Regions from separate parts of the Streptomyces sp. BL1 genome, predicted to be linked through region 3. Evidence: riboswitches for the same ligand, from Rfam matches in the RefSeq annotation. Region 3 holds a riboswitch; each other region holds the start of a gene.
The links. Region 3 has a riboswitch for cyclic di-AMP ahead of AC3AGO_RS23310 (transglycosylase family protein). Riboswitches for the same ligand answer to the same signal wherever they lie in the genome.
Positions count from the first base shown of each region.

Region 1: another riboswitch for cyclic di-AMP. It lies ahead of AC3AGO_RS14780 (C40 family peptidase); the one in region 3 lies ahead of AC3AGO_RS23310 (transglycosylase family protein).
Region 2: another riboswitch for cyclic di-AMP. It lies ahead of AC3AGO_RS10470 (M23 family metallopeptidase); the one in region 3 lies ahead of AC3AGO_RS23310 (transglycosylase family protein).

Region 1 covers NZ_JBXYWZ010000002.1:3,370,463-3,375,648, forward strand. The annotation lists gene pcrA (DNA helicase PcrA) at 1-2,260, opposite strand, end outside; cyclic di-AMP (ydaO/yuaA leader) riboswitch at 2,476-2,643, shown strand; gene AC3AGO_RS14780 (C40 family peptidase) at 2,652-3,830, shown strand; gene AC3AGO_RS14785 (NlpC/P60 family protein) at 4,214-5,186, shown strand, end outside.
Region 2 covers NZ_JBXYWZ010000002.1:2,361,352-2,366,537, reverse strand. The annotation lists gene AC3AGO_RS10480 (M16 family metallopeptidase) at 1-536, shown strand, start outside; gene AC3AGO_RS10475 (M16 family metallopeptidase) at 563-1,933, shown strand; cyclic di-AMP (ydaO/yuaA leader) riboswitch at 2,155-2,313, shown strand; gene AC3AGO_RS10470 (M23 family metallopeptidase) at 2,328-3,164, shown strand; gene AC3AGO_RS10465 (GntR family transcriptional regulator) at 3,303-4,007, shown strand; gene AC3AGO_RS10460 (HPr family phosphocarrier protein) at 4,120-4,404, opposite strand; gene AC3AGO_RS10455 (bifunctional acetate--CoA ligase family protein/GNAT family N-acetyltransferase) at 4,544-5,186, shown strand, end outside.
Region 3 covers NZ_JBXYWZ010000002.1:5,309,652-5,314,837, reverse strand. The annotation lists gene AC3AGO_RS23320 (oxidoreductase) at 1-215, shown strand, start outside; gene AC3AGO_RS23315 (response regulator) at 299-1,084, shown strand; cyclic di-AMP (ydaO/yuaA leader) riboswitch at 1,570-1,765, shown strand; gene AC3AGO_RS23310 (transglycosylase family protein) at 1,774-3,024, shown strand; gene ppdK (pyruvate, phosphate dikinase) at 3,265-5,186, opposite strand, start outside.

The DNA.
Region 1 (5,186 bases), 1.9 Mb from region 3:
CGAAGCCGCTCGGGCCGCCGCGGCCCCGGCTGCCCGGGGACGAGAGCCCCGCGCCGATGCCGCCGCCCGTGCTGACGGAGACGCCCGGTGCCGCGCCCTTCCCCGTGCGCTTCCACTCGACGTGCGAGTCGGGGATCTCCTCCAGGAAGCGGGACGGCGGGTTGTACTGCGGCTGGCCCCAGGCGCTGCGCATGCCGGAGCGGGTCAGATACAGCCGCTCCCGGGCGCGGGTGATGCCCACGTACGCGAGCCGCCGCTCCTCCTCCAGCTCCTTGGTGTTCCCCAGGGCGCGCATGTGCGGGAAGACGCCGTCCTCCATGCCGGTCAGGAACACCACGGGGAACTCCAGCCCCTTGGCCGTGTGCAGCGTCATCAGCGTGACGACTCCGGCCTCCTCGCCTTCCTCGCCCTCCGCCTCGTCGGGGATCTGGTCGGAGTCGGCGACGAGCGCGACCTGCTCCAGGAAGTCGGCCAGCGTGCCCGGCTCGTCCTCGGCACGCTCCTGCTCGAACTCGAGGGCGACGGCGGCGAGTTCCTGCAGGTTCTCGATGCGGGTCTCGTCCTGCGGGTCGGTGGAGGCCTGGAGCTCGGCCAGATAGCCGGTCTGCTCCATCACCGCCTCCAGGACGGTGGCAGGGCCTGCGCCCGACTCGACGATGGTGCGCAGTTCGTCCATCAGCACGTTGAACTTCCGCACCGCGTTCGCCGAACGGGCCGCCATGCCGTACGCCTCGTCGACCCGGATGAGCGCCTGCGGGAACGTGATCTTCTCGCGGGAGGACAGCGCCTCGATCATCGCCTCGGCGCGGTCCCCGATGCCGCGCTTGGGCACGTTGAGGATGCGCCGCATCGAGACGGAGTCCTCCGGGTTGGCCAGCACCCGCAAGTAGGCCAGCACGTCCCGGACTTCGCGCCGCTCGTAGAAGCGGACACCGCCGACGACCTTGTACGGCAGGCCGACCCGGATCAGCACCTCTTCGAAGACACGGGACTGCGCGTTCGTACGGTAGAAGATCGCGACGTCCGAGGCCTTGGCCTCGCCGCCGTCCGTGAGCCGGTCGATCTCGTCGGCGATGAACTGCGCCTCGTCGTGCTCCGTGTCCGCGACGTAGCCGGTGATCCGCGGGCCGTCCCCGGCGCGGGTCCACAGGTTCTTCGGGCGGCGGTTCTCGTTCCGCTCGATGACGGCGTTGGCGGCGCTCAGAATCGTCTGCGTGGAGCGGTAGTTCTGCTCCAGCAGGATGGTCGTCGCGTCCGGGTAGTCCTCCTCGAACTGCAGGATGTTGCGGATGGTGGCACCGCGGAAGGCGTAGATCGACTGGTCGGCGTCGCCGACGACGCACAGTTCCGCCGGGTCGTCCCCGCCGCCGACGAGCTCCCGCACCAGCGCGTACTGCGCGTGGTTGGTGTCCTGGTACTCATCCACGAGGACGTGCCGGAAGCGCCGCCGGTAGTGCTCCGCCACGTCCGGGAAGGCGCGCAGCAGATTCACCGTCGTCATGATGATGTCGTCGAAGTCCAGGGCGTTGGCCTCGCGCAGCCGCGCCTGGTACATCGCGTACGCCTCGGCGAGGGTCTTCTCGAAGCCGTCGCTGGCCTGCCCCGCGAAGTCCTCCTCGTCGACCAGTTCGTTCTTGAGGTTGGACACCTTCGCGCTGAACGACTTGGGCGGGAAGCGCTTCGGATCGAGGTCGAGATCCCGGCACACCAGCGCCATCAGCCGCTTCGAGTCGGCCGCGTCGTAGATCGAGAACGACGAGGTGAAACCGAGCTTCTTGGACTCCCGGCGCAGGATGCGCACGCACGCGCTGTGGAACGTCGACACCCACATCGCCTGCCCGCGCGGGCCCACCAGCTCCTCGACGCGCTCCTTCATCTCGCCCGCGGCCTTGTTGGTGAAGGTGATCGCGAGGATCTGGCCGGGGTGGACGCCGCGGGCGCCCAGCAGATACGCGATGCGGTGGGTGAGCACGCGGGTCTTGCCGGAGCCGGCGCCGGCGACGATGAGCAGCGGCGAGCCGGTGTGCACGACGGCGTCGCGCTGCGGCTCGTTCATCCCGTCCAGCAGCGCGGCCGTGTCCACGACGGTGCGCGGGGCGCCGTCCCGGTGGTACGGCTCGCGGGCACCGGAACCGAAGGTGCCGCCGAAGAGGTCGTCGGGCGCCGCGTCCGGTCCCTCCGGGTCCGGAGGAGGCGGCGGCTCCTCCTCGGCCGGGGGTTCCAGGTGCGCGAGGTGACTGTCGTCGAAGAGGCTGCTCATCGTCGTACGAGTCTAGGCGCCCGCACCGACACCCTTGCCCTCCGCACGGAAACTGCGCACAGCTGTCCGCTTCCGCACCGCCCCGCCGCTGCTCACCTGCGAGGCAACGAAAAGATAACGGACGAATCGCTCACAGCCTTCACATGGGCCACACGACTTCGCTACCGTGCCGTCTCTGGGCAGTCCGCACCGTTCGCCGGCGACCGCGCCGGCACGGACCGCCCCCGCCGAGTCCGGCCGCCGTGCCGGAGCCGGGGACCCACCGCGTACGCACGTACTGCAGGGGTGAATCGGAGCGCGCGCACCGCGCGATGCGCTCCGTAGGGCCGCTTTCCGACGCCCGAACCCGACAGCTAACCCGGTAGGCGGAGCACGGAAGGAGTCGCCGGCCTTGGCGTCCCACCGCAAGCCGCGCACCCGCATATTGCAGTCCGCCGCGACGAAGCGCGGAGCCATCGGAGTCACCACCGCCGCGTTCGCCTCCGTCACTCTGCTCTCGCAGAGCGCGAGCGCCGCACCCGACGACGGCGGTGCCAGACCGTCCGTGGAGTCGGTGAAGAAGAAGGTCGACCGGCTGTACCAGCAGGCCGGCGTCTCGACGCAGAAGTACAACGCGGCCAAGGAGCAGACGGCGGCGCAGCGTTCGAAGGTCGACTCGATGCTCGGCCAGGTCGCACAGCGGACCGAGAAGCTCAACGACGCGCGCAGGCTGCTCGGTTCGATCGCCGCCGCGCAGTACCGCACCGGCGGCATGTCGGACACGGCGACGCTGCTGCTCACGGAGAACCCGCAGAGCTTCTTCAAGCAGAAGCACATGATGGACCGGATGACCGGCCGCCAGAAGGAGGCCGTCGCCGACTTCGAGAAGCAGCAGCGGTCGGCCAGCACGAAGCGCGCCGAGGCGACCCGCCAGCTCGAATCGCTCACCTCCGCGCAGGACCAACTCCGGGACAGCAAGCGCGAGGTGCAGGGCAAACTGTCCGAGGCGCGCACGATGCTGTCGAAGCTGACCGCGCAGGAGAAGGCCCGGCTGGCCGCGCTGGAGCGCAAGAAGGAGGCCGAGGCGCAGCGCAAGGCCGCGGCCCGCGCGGAGCAGGAGCGCCGGCAGGCGGCCGAGGAGGAGCGGCAGCGCGAGGAGGGTTCGGGTTCCGGCTCGGACTCCGGCTCGTCGTCCGGTTCGGACTCCGGTTCCTCCGGCGGCACGTCGGACGGCGCGTACGCGACGAAGGCCGCGAAGGTGCTCGGCTTTGCGAAGGAACAGCTGGGCAAGCCGTACGTGTGGGGTGCGACGGGCCCGTCCTCGTACGACTGCTCGGGCCTCACCCAGGATGCCTGGAAGGCCGCCGGCATATCGCTGCCGCGCACCACGTGGGACCAGGTGAAGGTCGGCACGACGGTCTCCAAGTCCCAGCTGCAGCCGGGCGACTTGGTCTTCTTCTACGACGACATCAGCCACGTCGGGATCTACAGCGGCGGCGGCAAGATGATCCACGCGCCGAAGCCCGGCGCCAACGTGCGCTACGAGTCGATCGACTACATGCCGTTCCACTCGGCCGTCCGCCCCGGCTGACCTCCGGCTGCGCCGTCGCGGTTCCCCCACACCGCGACGGCGCCACGGCGTACGGCCCCGCGGTGGGGCGGTAACACGGCCTGCCGGGCAGGGGGCGCGGAATCCGCGCATCGATCGCCGAGTCACCGGAAGGCGACCGTGACCGTCGCGCCGCCGGTCCCCCTCCGCTCCCCGCCCCGCCGAAAACGGACAGTCGCGGTCAACGCCGGGCAGCGGCGCGGACCGTGGGGCTAGCGTCCTCGCCCAGGTGGCCGGGCCCCGCCCCTCGGGTACGTCCGGCCACCCCCGCCGAAGATCCGGCGGCGGTCCGTTCCCCCCTGTGCGGGCCGCCGCCGGGTTCCCCCTCGCGGGACGTACGACGCGAAGGAAGTGACGGCCGGACCATGGCCTCGCACCGCAAGTCCTCCCCCTCCCCCTCCCACCGCAGGCCCCGGCCGCCGCATCCGCTCACCGGCAACGCCGCGCGCGCCGCGCTCACCCTCACGCTCGCCGGGACGGCCGGCTCGTTCGCATTCGAAGGCTCGGGGCACGCGGATCCACAGCAGACCCCCGAGCAGATCGCCTCCCGTGTGGACGCGCTGCACCGCCAGGCCGAGCGCGCGACGGAACGCCACAACGCCGCCGAGGAGCGCTCCGAGGCGGCCGAGGACCGGCTCGAGGAGCTCCGCGACGAGACCGCCCGCGGCCGCTCCCGGCTCAACGCGGCGCGGGACACCCTGGGTTCGTACGCCACCGCGCAGTACCGCACCGCCGGCCTCGACCCGTCCCTGCAGGTCGCGCTCTCGTCCTCGCCTGACGACTATCTGGACCGGGCGGCCGTCACCGAGCGCGCCGGCGACCGGCAGTCGGCCACCGTACGGAAGATCGCCGCGCAGGCGCGGGAGGTGCGGCAGCTGCGCGACGAGGCCGCCGCGACGGAGCAGACCCTCCGGCACGCGACCGCCTCGGCCCGTGCGCACAAGCGGACGGTGAAGGACAAGCTCGCGGAGGCGGAGAAGCTGCTCGACCGGCTCTCGCCCGAGGACCGCGCGCGGGCGCTCGGTGAGGAGCCGCCCGCCGGCGCCCGCGCGTCCCGTTCGGACGGCGCGGACGGTTCAGGCGCGAGCGGTTCGGGCGCGGACGGTTCGGGCGCGGGCCGGGACGCCGTACGTCCCGGGCAGGCGGCGGGACGCGCCGTGCAGGCCGTCGACTTCGCGCGCGGCGTGCTGGGCAAGCCGTACGTCTGGGGCGCCACCGGCCCCGGCTCGTACGACTGCTCAGGCCTGACCCAGGCCGCGTGGAAGGCCGCCGGCGTCTCGCTGCCCCGCACGACGTACGCACAGATCGACGCCGGAAAGCGTGTCGCCCGGGGCCAAC
Region 2 (5,186 bases), 2.9 Mb from region 3:
CTCGCGCGGGTGACGCCGCCGACTTGGCGTTGACGGTGCTCGGCGGCGGCGAGTCCTCCCGGCTGCACAACCGGCTGGTGCGCCGCGACCGGCTCGCCGTCGGCGCCGGGTTCGGCCTGCTGCGGCTGGCCGGCGCGCCCTCGCTCGGCTTCCTCGACGTGAAGGCGTCCGGCGGCGTGGAGGTGTCCGCGATCGAGGCGGCCGTCGACGACGAGCTGCGCCGGTTCGCCGAAGAGGGGCCCACGCCCGAGGAGATGGAGCGGGCGCAGGCGCAGTTGGAGCGCGAGTGGCTGGACCGGCTCGCGACGGTCGGCGGCCGCGCCGACGAACTCTGCCGGTACGCCGTGCTGTTCGGCGACCCGCAGCTGGCCCTGGGCGCGGTCGGCCGCGTCCTGGAGATCACCGCACAGGAGGTGCAGGCCGTCGCCGCGGCCCGGCTGCGCCCCGACAACCGCGCGTCGCTGGTGTACGAGCCGACCACCGAGCACGCCGACGCCGAAGCAGCCGCAGACGAGAACGAGGAGCCGGGCCAGTGAGCGACGCCGCCGCCCCCACCCCCGAGATGACCTTCCACCCGCAGCCGCACGGCGGGCAGCCGAAGCCCTGGGCCTTCCCGGCACCCGAGCGCGGCCGGCTGGCCAACGGGCTGACCGTGCTGCGCTGTCACCGCCCCGGCCAGCAGGTCGTCGCCGTCGAGATCAGCCTGCAGGCGCCGCTGGACGCGGAGCCGGAGGGCCTGGACGGCGTCGCCACGATCATGGCGCGGGCGCTGTCCGAGGGCACCGACAAGCACACGGCCGAGGAGTTCGCCGCCGAGCTGGAGCGCTGCGGCGCCACCCTCGACGCGTACGCCGACCACCCGGGCGTCCGGGTCTCGCTGGAGGTGCCGGTCTCCCGGCTGCCCAAGGCGATGGGCCTGCTCGCCGACGCGCTGCGCGCCCCCGCCTTCCCCGACGGCGAGATCGAGCGCCTCGTCGCCAACCGGCTGGACGAGATCCCGCACGAGCTGGCCAACCCGGCCCGCCGGGCCGCGAAGGAGCTCTCCAAGGAGCTGTTCCCCGCCGAGTCCCGGATGTCCCGGCCCCGGCAGGGCACCGAGGAGTCCGTGGCACGGATCGACGCCGCCGCCGTCCGCGCCTTCTACGAGGCGCACGTCCGTCCCGCCACCGCGACCGCCGTCGTCGTCGGCGACCTCGCGGGCACCGACGTGGACGCGGCGCTGGCCGACACCCTCGGCGCGTGGACCGGCTCCACCGCCGAGCCGCTCCCGGTGCCCCCGGTCACCGCCGACGACCGCGGCCGGGTCGTCATCGTGGACCGTCCCGGCGCGGTGCAGACCCAGCTGCGGATCGGCCGGATCGGTCCCGACCGGCACGACAGCGCCTGGCCGGCCCAGGTCCTCGGTACCTACTGCCTGGGCGGGACCCTGACGTCCCGTCTGGACCGGGTGCTGCGCGAGGAGAAGGGCTACACGTACGGCGTGCGCGCCTTCAGCCACGTGCTGCGCTCCACCCCGGACGGCGCGGGCGCCGCGCTGCTCTCCGTCTCCGGCTCCGTGGCGACCGACGTGACCGGGCCCGCCCTGGCCGACCTGTGGACGGTGCTCCGCACGCTCGCCGAGGGCGGGCTGACGGACGAGGAGCGCGACGTCGCCGTGCAGAACCTGGTCGGTGTCGCCCCGCTGAAGTACGAGACGGCGGCGGCCGTCGCGGACACGCTGGCCGATCAGGTCGAGCAGCACCTGCCGGACGACTTCCAGGCGCAGCTGTACGCGCGCCTCGCCGAGACCGGCACCGTCGAGGCCACGGCGGCGGCGGTCAGCGCCTTCCCCGCCGACCGGCTCGTCACCGTGCTCGTCGGTGACGCCTCGCAGATCGCCGAGCCGGTCAGGGAGCTGGGCATCGGAGAGGTCACGGTCGTCACCGGAGGCTGAGGACAGGCAGAACGCCGCGAAACCCACGAAGCCGGGCGGGACTTCCCGCCCGGCTTCGCCGTTGTCCGGAGCATGTTCGCCGTATGTCTGAATTGCCCATTGGTGCCCCGGTGTCGGGTGTGGCATGCCCAACAAACGGCCCGATCGGCTTGGTGGTTCATTGATGTCCCATTTAGCTTCGTTGCCGCTGTTCGTCAGAAGTGACCGCGCCCGCGGCCGACGCGCAGTGATCGCCGAGTCCCCGTACGGCGCGAGCCAGGGGAGCCGGGGACCCACACGTCCCTTGGGGTGAATCGGATGCCTCCGCACGGAGGTGTCCGTAGGAGACCTTCCTGCTCCGAACCCGTCAGCTAACCCGGTAGGCGAGACGGAAGGAAAGGAGTTGCGCCAGCTCATGGCGTTCACCCGTGCCACCGGTAAGCATCGTGCGCCCAGTCGGACCCGCCGTCGCGTGTCCGCGGGCGCCGCGGGCATAGCCGGCCTCGCCGCAGTCGGCGTCGTCGGTACCGTCGCCTCCCCGGCCTTCGCCGACGGCCCCTCCACCGCCCCCTCGGGCGACACCGGCCTCACCCAGGCCTTCGACGTGGACGGCCGCGTCGCCGACGCCGTCGCCCACCAGGCCGACGTACAGCAGACCGCCGCCGAGAAGGCGGAGGTCGAGGCCGCGGCCAAGAAGGCCGCCGCCGAGGCGAAGCAGCAGGCCAAGGAGGCCAAGCAGAAGGCCGACGAGGCGAAGCGCAAGGCCGCGGCCGAGAAGGCGAAGAAGGAGCGCGAGGCCAAGGAGAAGGCGGCCCGCGCCGCCGAGGCCAAGCGCGCCAAGCTCAACGGCTACGTGGCGCCCGTCGGGCACCCGCAGCTGTCCACCCCGTACTCGGCGTCCAGCGGTCTGTGGTCCTCCGGTTCGCACACCGGCGTCGACTTCCACGCCGGCATCGGCACCCAGGTGAAGTCCGTCGCGGCGGGCGAGGTCGTGGAGGCCGGCAACGGCGGCGCGTACGGCAACAACGTCGTCATCAAGCACAAGGACGGCCACTACAGCCAGTACGGCCACCTGTCGTCCATCGGCGTCTCCGTCGGCCAGTCGGTCACCGCCGGCCAGCAGATCGCGCTCTCCGGCAACACCGGCAACACCACTGGTCCGCACCTGCACTTCGAGATCCGCACGGGTCCGGACTACGGCTCGGACATCGACCCCGTGGCGTACCTGCGCTCGCAGGGCGTCACCCTCTGACGCTCCGTCGTCCAGCAGTACAACGCAGCACAGGAACCCCCGGCCGGAACAACGGCCGGGGGTTCTTTTCACGCCGTATTTACCTGAGCGGTACGCACTCCGTCGGAAATTCGACGCGGTTGCCATACAGTTCTGTGCATGGGAAATACCGGGTCTCCGAGTGTGCGTGAACGCGGACTCTGCACGGCAATCCGCGACGATATCGTCGGCGGAACATTCCCACCCGGTGCCCGGCTCACGGAGGAACTCCTCGCCCGGCGGTACGGCGTCTCCCGGGTCCCGGTCCGCGAGGCGCTGCGCACCCTGGAGTCCGAGGGCTTCGTTGCGACCCGCCGGCACGCGGGCGCGTGCGTCGCCGAGCCCACCGAGCGGGAGGCGGCCGACCTGCTCGACATCCGCGCGCTGCTGGAGCCGCTCGGCGCGGCCCGCGCCGCGCAGCGCCGTACGCAGGCCCATCTCAAGGTGCTGCGCGGCCTGGTGAGGCTGGGTCAGCAGCGGGTGGACTCCGGGCACCTCTCCGACCTGCGGGCCCTGGAGGACTGGTTCCACGAGACGCTGGCGCAGGCGTCCGGCAGTCCCGGGCTCACCGGGCTGCTCACGCAGGTCCGCCGCAAGATCGCCTGGATGTACGCGGTCGACCTGCCGCTGCGGGCCACCGCCGTCTGGCAGGAGTACGGGGCGATCACGGACGCGGTGGTGCGCGGCGACGCGGACCGCGCCAGGGTGCTGACGGCCCAGCACGTCGAACGTTCCGCTGTGCTGCACCGGTTGCGCAGGCCGCCGGGGAAAGCGGCGGTGAGCGGAACGAAACCTGGCGTCAATACGGCGCGCGACCGCATTTAACACTCCCCGTATACAAAGAACGGAGGGAATTCACGGGCTGCGCCTGCGTGAATTCCCTCCGCCTGTTGTGCACGGAACCGGAAGTCCGGTTGTCCGGAAGTGGTTTCCGGAATCAGACCGTTTCCGGGAGCTCCTCGAGGCCCTCGGCGACCAGCTTCGCCAGACGGTCGAGCGCGGCGTCCGCGTCATCCGCCTCGGAAGCCAGCACGATCTCGTCGCCGCCCTCCGCGCCGAGACCCAGGACGCCGAGCATGGAGGCGGCGTTCACGGCGTTGCCGTCGTCGCCCTTCTTCACGGTGACCGGGACGCCGGCGGCGGCAGCGGCGCGGCAGAAGATCGAGGCGGGGCGGGCGTGCAGGCCCTCGGCCCAGCCGACGGAGACGCGGCGCTCAACCATGGTGTAGCCCTTCGGGTTGTTGCTGTGGTGACGGTTGTCCAAACCAGTCTTGCACGGGCCGAGCAGAACGCCTGTGCCCACCTGGACCGGGCCTGTCCGCCCCGCTGTCACCTCGCTCATCAGGGCCTAACCTGACCCCATGCAGTCCCCGGCGGAACGCGCGTACCCCACGCACTGGGAGGCCGACGTCGTACTGCGCGACGGCGGAACGGCCCGGATCCGGCCCATCACGACGGCCGACGCACAGCGGCTCACCGACTTCTACGAGCGGGTCTCCGACGAGTCGAAGTACTACCGCTTCTTCGCTCCCTACCCGCGGCTGTCCGACCGCGACGTGCACCGCTTCACCCACCACGACTACGTCGACCGGGTGGGGCTGGCGGCCACCGTCGGCGGCGAGTTCATCGCCACCGTCCGCTACGACCGGATCGACTCCACGGGACGCTCGGCGACGTACCCCGCCGACGAGGCCGAGGTGGCCTTCCTCGTCCGCGACGACCAGCAGGGCCGCGGCGTCGCGTCCGCGCTCCTCGAACACATCGCCGCCGTCGCGCGGGAGCGCGGCATCCGCAGGTTCGGCGCCGAAGTGCTGCCGGCCAACAACAAGATGATCAAAGTCTTCACGGACGCCGGATACTCCCAGCGGCGCAGCTTCGAGGACGGCTCCGTCCATCTGACGCTGGATCTGGAGCCCACCGAGCGCTCCCTCGCCGTGATGCACGCCCGCGAACAGCGGGCCGAGGGGCACTCCGTCCAGCGGCTGCTCGCCCCCCGCTCGGTCG
Region 3 (5,186 bases):
TCGCCTCCTCGGCGCAGCTGGGCGCGGCGCCCGTGCTGTACGCGGCGACGGAGCCCGGGCTGCCCGGCGACTCCTTCGCGGGGCCGCGCATCCTCGGCGTCCGCGGCGGTCCCGCCCCCTCGTGGCGCGCACCGTGGACCCTCAACGACACGGCGGGCGAACGGCTGTGGGCCGCGTCCGAGCACCTCACCGGGGTCGGCTACGGCGCGCTCTGAGCCCGGCCCCCGCCGGCCGGGCCCGGCCGGCACGTGTGACGTGGCATACAGCCCGTCGTGACCCGTGCGCTACGGTGGCGCGCATGAACGAGAGGCCCGCTGTCCGCGTACTGGTCGTCGACGACGACTTCATGGTCGCGCGGCTGCACAGCACTCTCGTCGAGCGCGTCCCGGGCTTCACCGTCGCGGGCGTCGCGCACAACGGCACCGAGGCCCTCTCGCTCTTCCGTGAACTGCAGCCGGATCTGGTCCTGTTGGACATCTATCTGCCCGACGTTCCCGGCCTGGAGGTGCTGCGCGGCCTGCGCGGCGACGGCGCCCCCGAGGACGGCCCGGACGTGCTGGTGGTCACCGCCGCCCGGGACGCGGAGACCGTACGGGGCGCCCAGCGCGGCGGGGCGGTGCAGTACATCATCAAGCCGTTCGAACCGCAGCTGCTCCAGGAGCGGCTGCGGCGGTACGCGGAGCGGCGCCGCGAGCTGGCCTCGCTGTCCGCTCCGGGCCAGGACGACGTGGACCGGATCTTCGCCGGCTCGCAGAACGCCGGCCAGGACGCCGGCGGACACCGCAGGCCGCTGCCGAAAGGGCTGACGGAACAGACCTCCGAACTGGTGCGGGCCACGCTCGACGCGTGCCAGGACGGGGCGGGGGTGTCGGCCTCGGAGTGCGCGGAGCGCAGCGGCCTGTCCCGGGTGAGCGCCCGCCGCTATCTGGAGCACTTCGTGGCCACGGGCAGTGCCCGGGTCACGCTGCGGTACGGCACGACGGGCCGGCCGGAGCGCCGCTATCACCCGGACGGCGCGGCTTCTTCTTCCCCTTCGGCCTCCTCCCCGGACACAGCGGTGCCCGGCACCGGCCGTACGGACTGACCTTTTCCGCCCCTGCAGAAACCCTCCCGGATTTCACGGATTTCTGGAAAGTACGGCGCGTCGTACTGCCGCCGCTCTCCGGGGAACTGGCGCCGGATCAGCCATCCGTGACGGCAGTCACTTTCCCTCCCGCGCGTGCTGATCGTTTTCCGCATTGATCTTCCCCCGAATGCCGTACGCCACAAGATCGAATCTTGTAATTCAGTGACCCAAACCACAGGAACTCGGTGAGTCGGGTCACAAGAACGGCCGCCGTTTCCGCCATTGTTCGGCGTTCATGTCAGACGGGCCTCCTCAACTCCCCACACGGCAACGGGAGTTGGCGGGTAGATCAACTCCGGCCACGGAATGTAGGGGATCTGTACACGTGCCCTGATCTGTCCAGTTCCTTGTGATGGCGAATTTCGTCTGCTTACTGTTCATGCCGCCACCGCACGTCCCATGCGGCGGCTCCGTGACCGGGACGCCTAATCCTGCCGCCCGGTCTCGCGGATACACACGACTCACAGGGCGGCAGGAGCGGGGGAACCAGGTAAGTGCCGTGCCCGCACCCGATCGGTGCAGGCAACGGCTTGGGGTGAAGCCATCCCGTGGAAAGCGTCAAGGAGCGCTTTCACGAATGGCCGGGCATCTCCAGCCCGAATCCGACAGCTCACCTCGCAGGCGCAGGAGAGGAACGAAGAAGCTTTATGGCCACTATCTCTGAGCGCGCTCGCAACAGCCGTCAGCAGACCCGCCGCATGGCCCGTATCTCGCTGGCGCTGACCGCCGGCGGCGCGGGCATCGCGCTTCCGCTGCTCGGCGCGGGCAATGCCCAGGCCGCGCCGGTGAGCACGTGGGACAAGGTCGCCCAGTGCGAGTCCGGCGGCGACTGGTCCATCAACACGGGCAACGGTTACTCGGGCGGTCTGCAGTTCGACTCGCAGACCTGGCAGGCCCACGGCGGTACGAAGTACGCGCCGAGCGCCGGCGAGGCCAGCAAGGAACAGCAGATCAAGATTGCCGAGAAGGTGCTGGCCGAGCAGGGCCCCAGCGCCTGGCCGAACTGCGGCCCCAAGGCCGGTCTGAGCCAGAACAGCGGTGAGCCGCAGTTCTCCTCCGACAAGTCCTCGCAGCAGCAGGACCAGCAGAAGTCCCAGCAGCAGAGCGACGCGAAGCCGCAGCAGCAGGAGAAGCCGCAGCAGCAGAAGTCCGAGCCCAAGCAGGACTACACCCCGCAGAACGCCGGCACGACCGCGTACAAGGTCGTCACCGGTGACACGCTCGGCAAGATCGCCGACGCGAAGGGCGTCCAGGGCGGCTGGCAGAAGCTGTACCAGGACAACAAGCAGACCATCGGCAAGGACGCCAACGTCATCTTCCCGGGTCAGAAGCTCGACCTGAAGGGCGGCTCCGGTGACTCCGGCGCCACCCCGCAGGGCGGCGCCTCGCAGCAGGCCCCGTCTGCCGCGGACAAGGCCGACCAGGCGAAGAAGGCCGCCGAGAAGGCCGAGCAGCAGGCCCAGCAGAAGGCCTCCGCCGCCAAGAGCGCCCAGGGCGACTACGTGAAGCCCGTGAACAGCCAGACCAGCACGCCCTACAAGGCGTCCGGCGGCAGCTGGTCCAGCGGCAGCCACACCGGTGTCGACTTCACCGCCGACTCCGGTACGCCGGTGAAGGCCGTCACCAACGGCACCGTCGTGAAGACCGGCAACGGCGGCGCCTACGGCAACGAGGTCGTCATCAAGGGCGAGGACGGCAAGTACACCCAGTACGGCCACCTCACCTCGGCCACCGTGCAGGCCGGCCAGAAGGTCGGCGCCGGCGACCAGATCGCCGTCTCCGGCAACACCGGCAACACCACCGGCCCGCACCTGCACTTCGAGGTCCGCACCGGCCCCGAGTACGGCAGCGACATCGACCCGGTCGCCTACATGCAGCAGCACGGCATCAACATCTGAGCCGTCTCGCAGCAGCCACACGGTGGCGCAAGGGTCTGAGCACCGGATGCCCGGCACTCCCTCAAGGGGTGCCGGGCATCCGGCCGTTGGGGCCCGCGCCACCCCGGAACAAAAACTGAGGGGGCGGCACCTCCGCACAAGGTGCCGCCCCCTCCGGGGCCCCGGGCCCGGCGCCGCCGGTGAGGGTGGTGCGCGGCGTGAGGGCCCGGAAGCCGGCGCGCTGAGCGCGCCCCGGGATGGTCAGTCGTCGTTGGCGGCGGCGCGCCCGGCCTCCAGTCGCGCCACGGGGATCCGGAACGGCGAGCAGGACACGTAGTCGAGCCCCACCTCGTGGAAGAAGTGCACCGAGTCGGGGTCGCCACCGTGTTCGCCGCACACGCCGAGCTTCAGGTCGGGCCGGGTGGCCCGGCCCGCCTCCGCGGCGTTCCGTACGAGCGCGCCGACGCCGTCCTTGTCGATGGTCTCGAACGGGGAGACGCCGAAGATGCCCTTCTCCAGGTAGGCGGTGAAGAAGCTGGCCTCCACGTCGTCCCGGCTGAAGCCCCACACGGTCTGGGTGAGGTCGTTCGTGCCGAAGGAGAAGAAGTCGGCGGACTCCGCGATCTGACCGGCCGTCAGCGCGGCCCGGGGCAGCTCGATCATGGTGCCGAGCGAGAGGCCCAGCTCCACCCCGTACTTCTGCTCGGTCTCCGCGATGACGGCCTCGGCCTCCTCGCGGACGATCTCCAGCTCCTGCACGGTGCCCACCAGCGGGATCATGATCTCCGCGCGGGGGTCGCCGTTGGCGGCCTTCCGCTCGGCGGCGGCCTCCGCGATGGCCCGTACCTGCATGCTGAACAGGCCCGGGATGACCAGCCCGAGGCGTACGCCGCGCAGGCCCAGCATCGGGTTCTGCTCGTGCAGCCGGTGCACGGCCTGGAGGAGCCGCAGGTCGTTCTCGTTGGCGTCCTCGCGGGACTCGGCGAGCGCGACGCGCACCGACAGCTCGGTGATGTCGGGCAGGAACTCGTGCAGCGGCGGGTCGAGGAGACGCACCGTCACGGGCAGCCCGTCCATCGACTCGAACAGCTCGACGAAGTCGCCCTTCTGCTGCGGCAGCAGCGCGTTCAGCGCCTCGTCGCGCTCCTCGCCGGTGTCGGCGAGGATGAGCCGCTCGACCAGTTCGCGCCGCTCGCCGAGGAACATGTGCTCGGTGCGGCACAGGCCGATGCCCTGCGCGCCGAACCGCCGTGCGCGGGAGGCGTCTTCCGCGTTGTCGGCGTTGGCCCGCACGGACAGCCGGCGCTTCCGGTCGGCGTACGACATGATCCGGTGCACGGCCTGCACCAGTTCGTCGCCGGCGCCCGCGTGCGTACGGCCCTCGAAGTATTCGACGACCGGCGACGGCACGACCGGGACCTCGCCCGCGTACACCTTGCCCGTCGAGCCGTCGATGGACACGACGTCGCCCTCGTCGATCACGGTGCCGCCCGGCGCGGTCATCCGCCGCCGCTTGGTGTCGACTTCGAGCTCCTCCGCACCGCACACGGCGGTCTTGCCCATGCCGCGGGCGACGACGGCCGCGTGCGAGGTCTTGCCGCCGCGCGAGGTCAGGATGCCCTCGGCGGCGATCATGCCGTCGAGGTCGTCCGGGTTGGTCTCGCGGCGGATGAGGATGACCCGCTCACCGGAGCGCGACCACTTCACGGCGGTGTACGAGTCGAAGACCGCCTTGCCGACCGCGGCGCCCGGCGAGGCGGCGATGCCCCGGCCGATCTGCGCGATGCCCTCGCCGCTGAGGCCGCCGTTGCTGTCGAAGCGGGGGAACATCAGCTGCGCGAGCTGCGCCCCGTTGACCCGCTGCAGGGCCTCGGCCTCGTCGATCAGGCCCTGGTCGACGAGCTGGGTGGCGATCCGGAAGGCGGCAGCGGCGGTGCGCTTGCCGACGCGGGTCTGCAGCATCCACAGCTTGCCGCGCTCGATGGTGAACTCGATGTCGCACAGGTCCCTGTAGTGCGTCTCCAGGGTCTCCATGATGTGCATCAGCTCGTCGTAGGACTTCTTGTCGAGCTGTTCGAGGTCGGCGAGCGGCACGGTGTTGCGGATGCCGGCGACGACGTCCTCGCCCTGCGCGTTCTGCAAGTAGTCGCCGTACACGCCCTGGTGGCCGCTGGCCGGGTCGC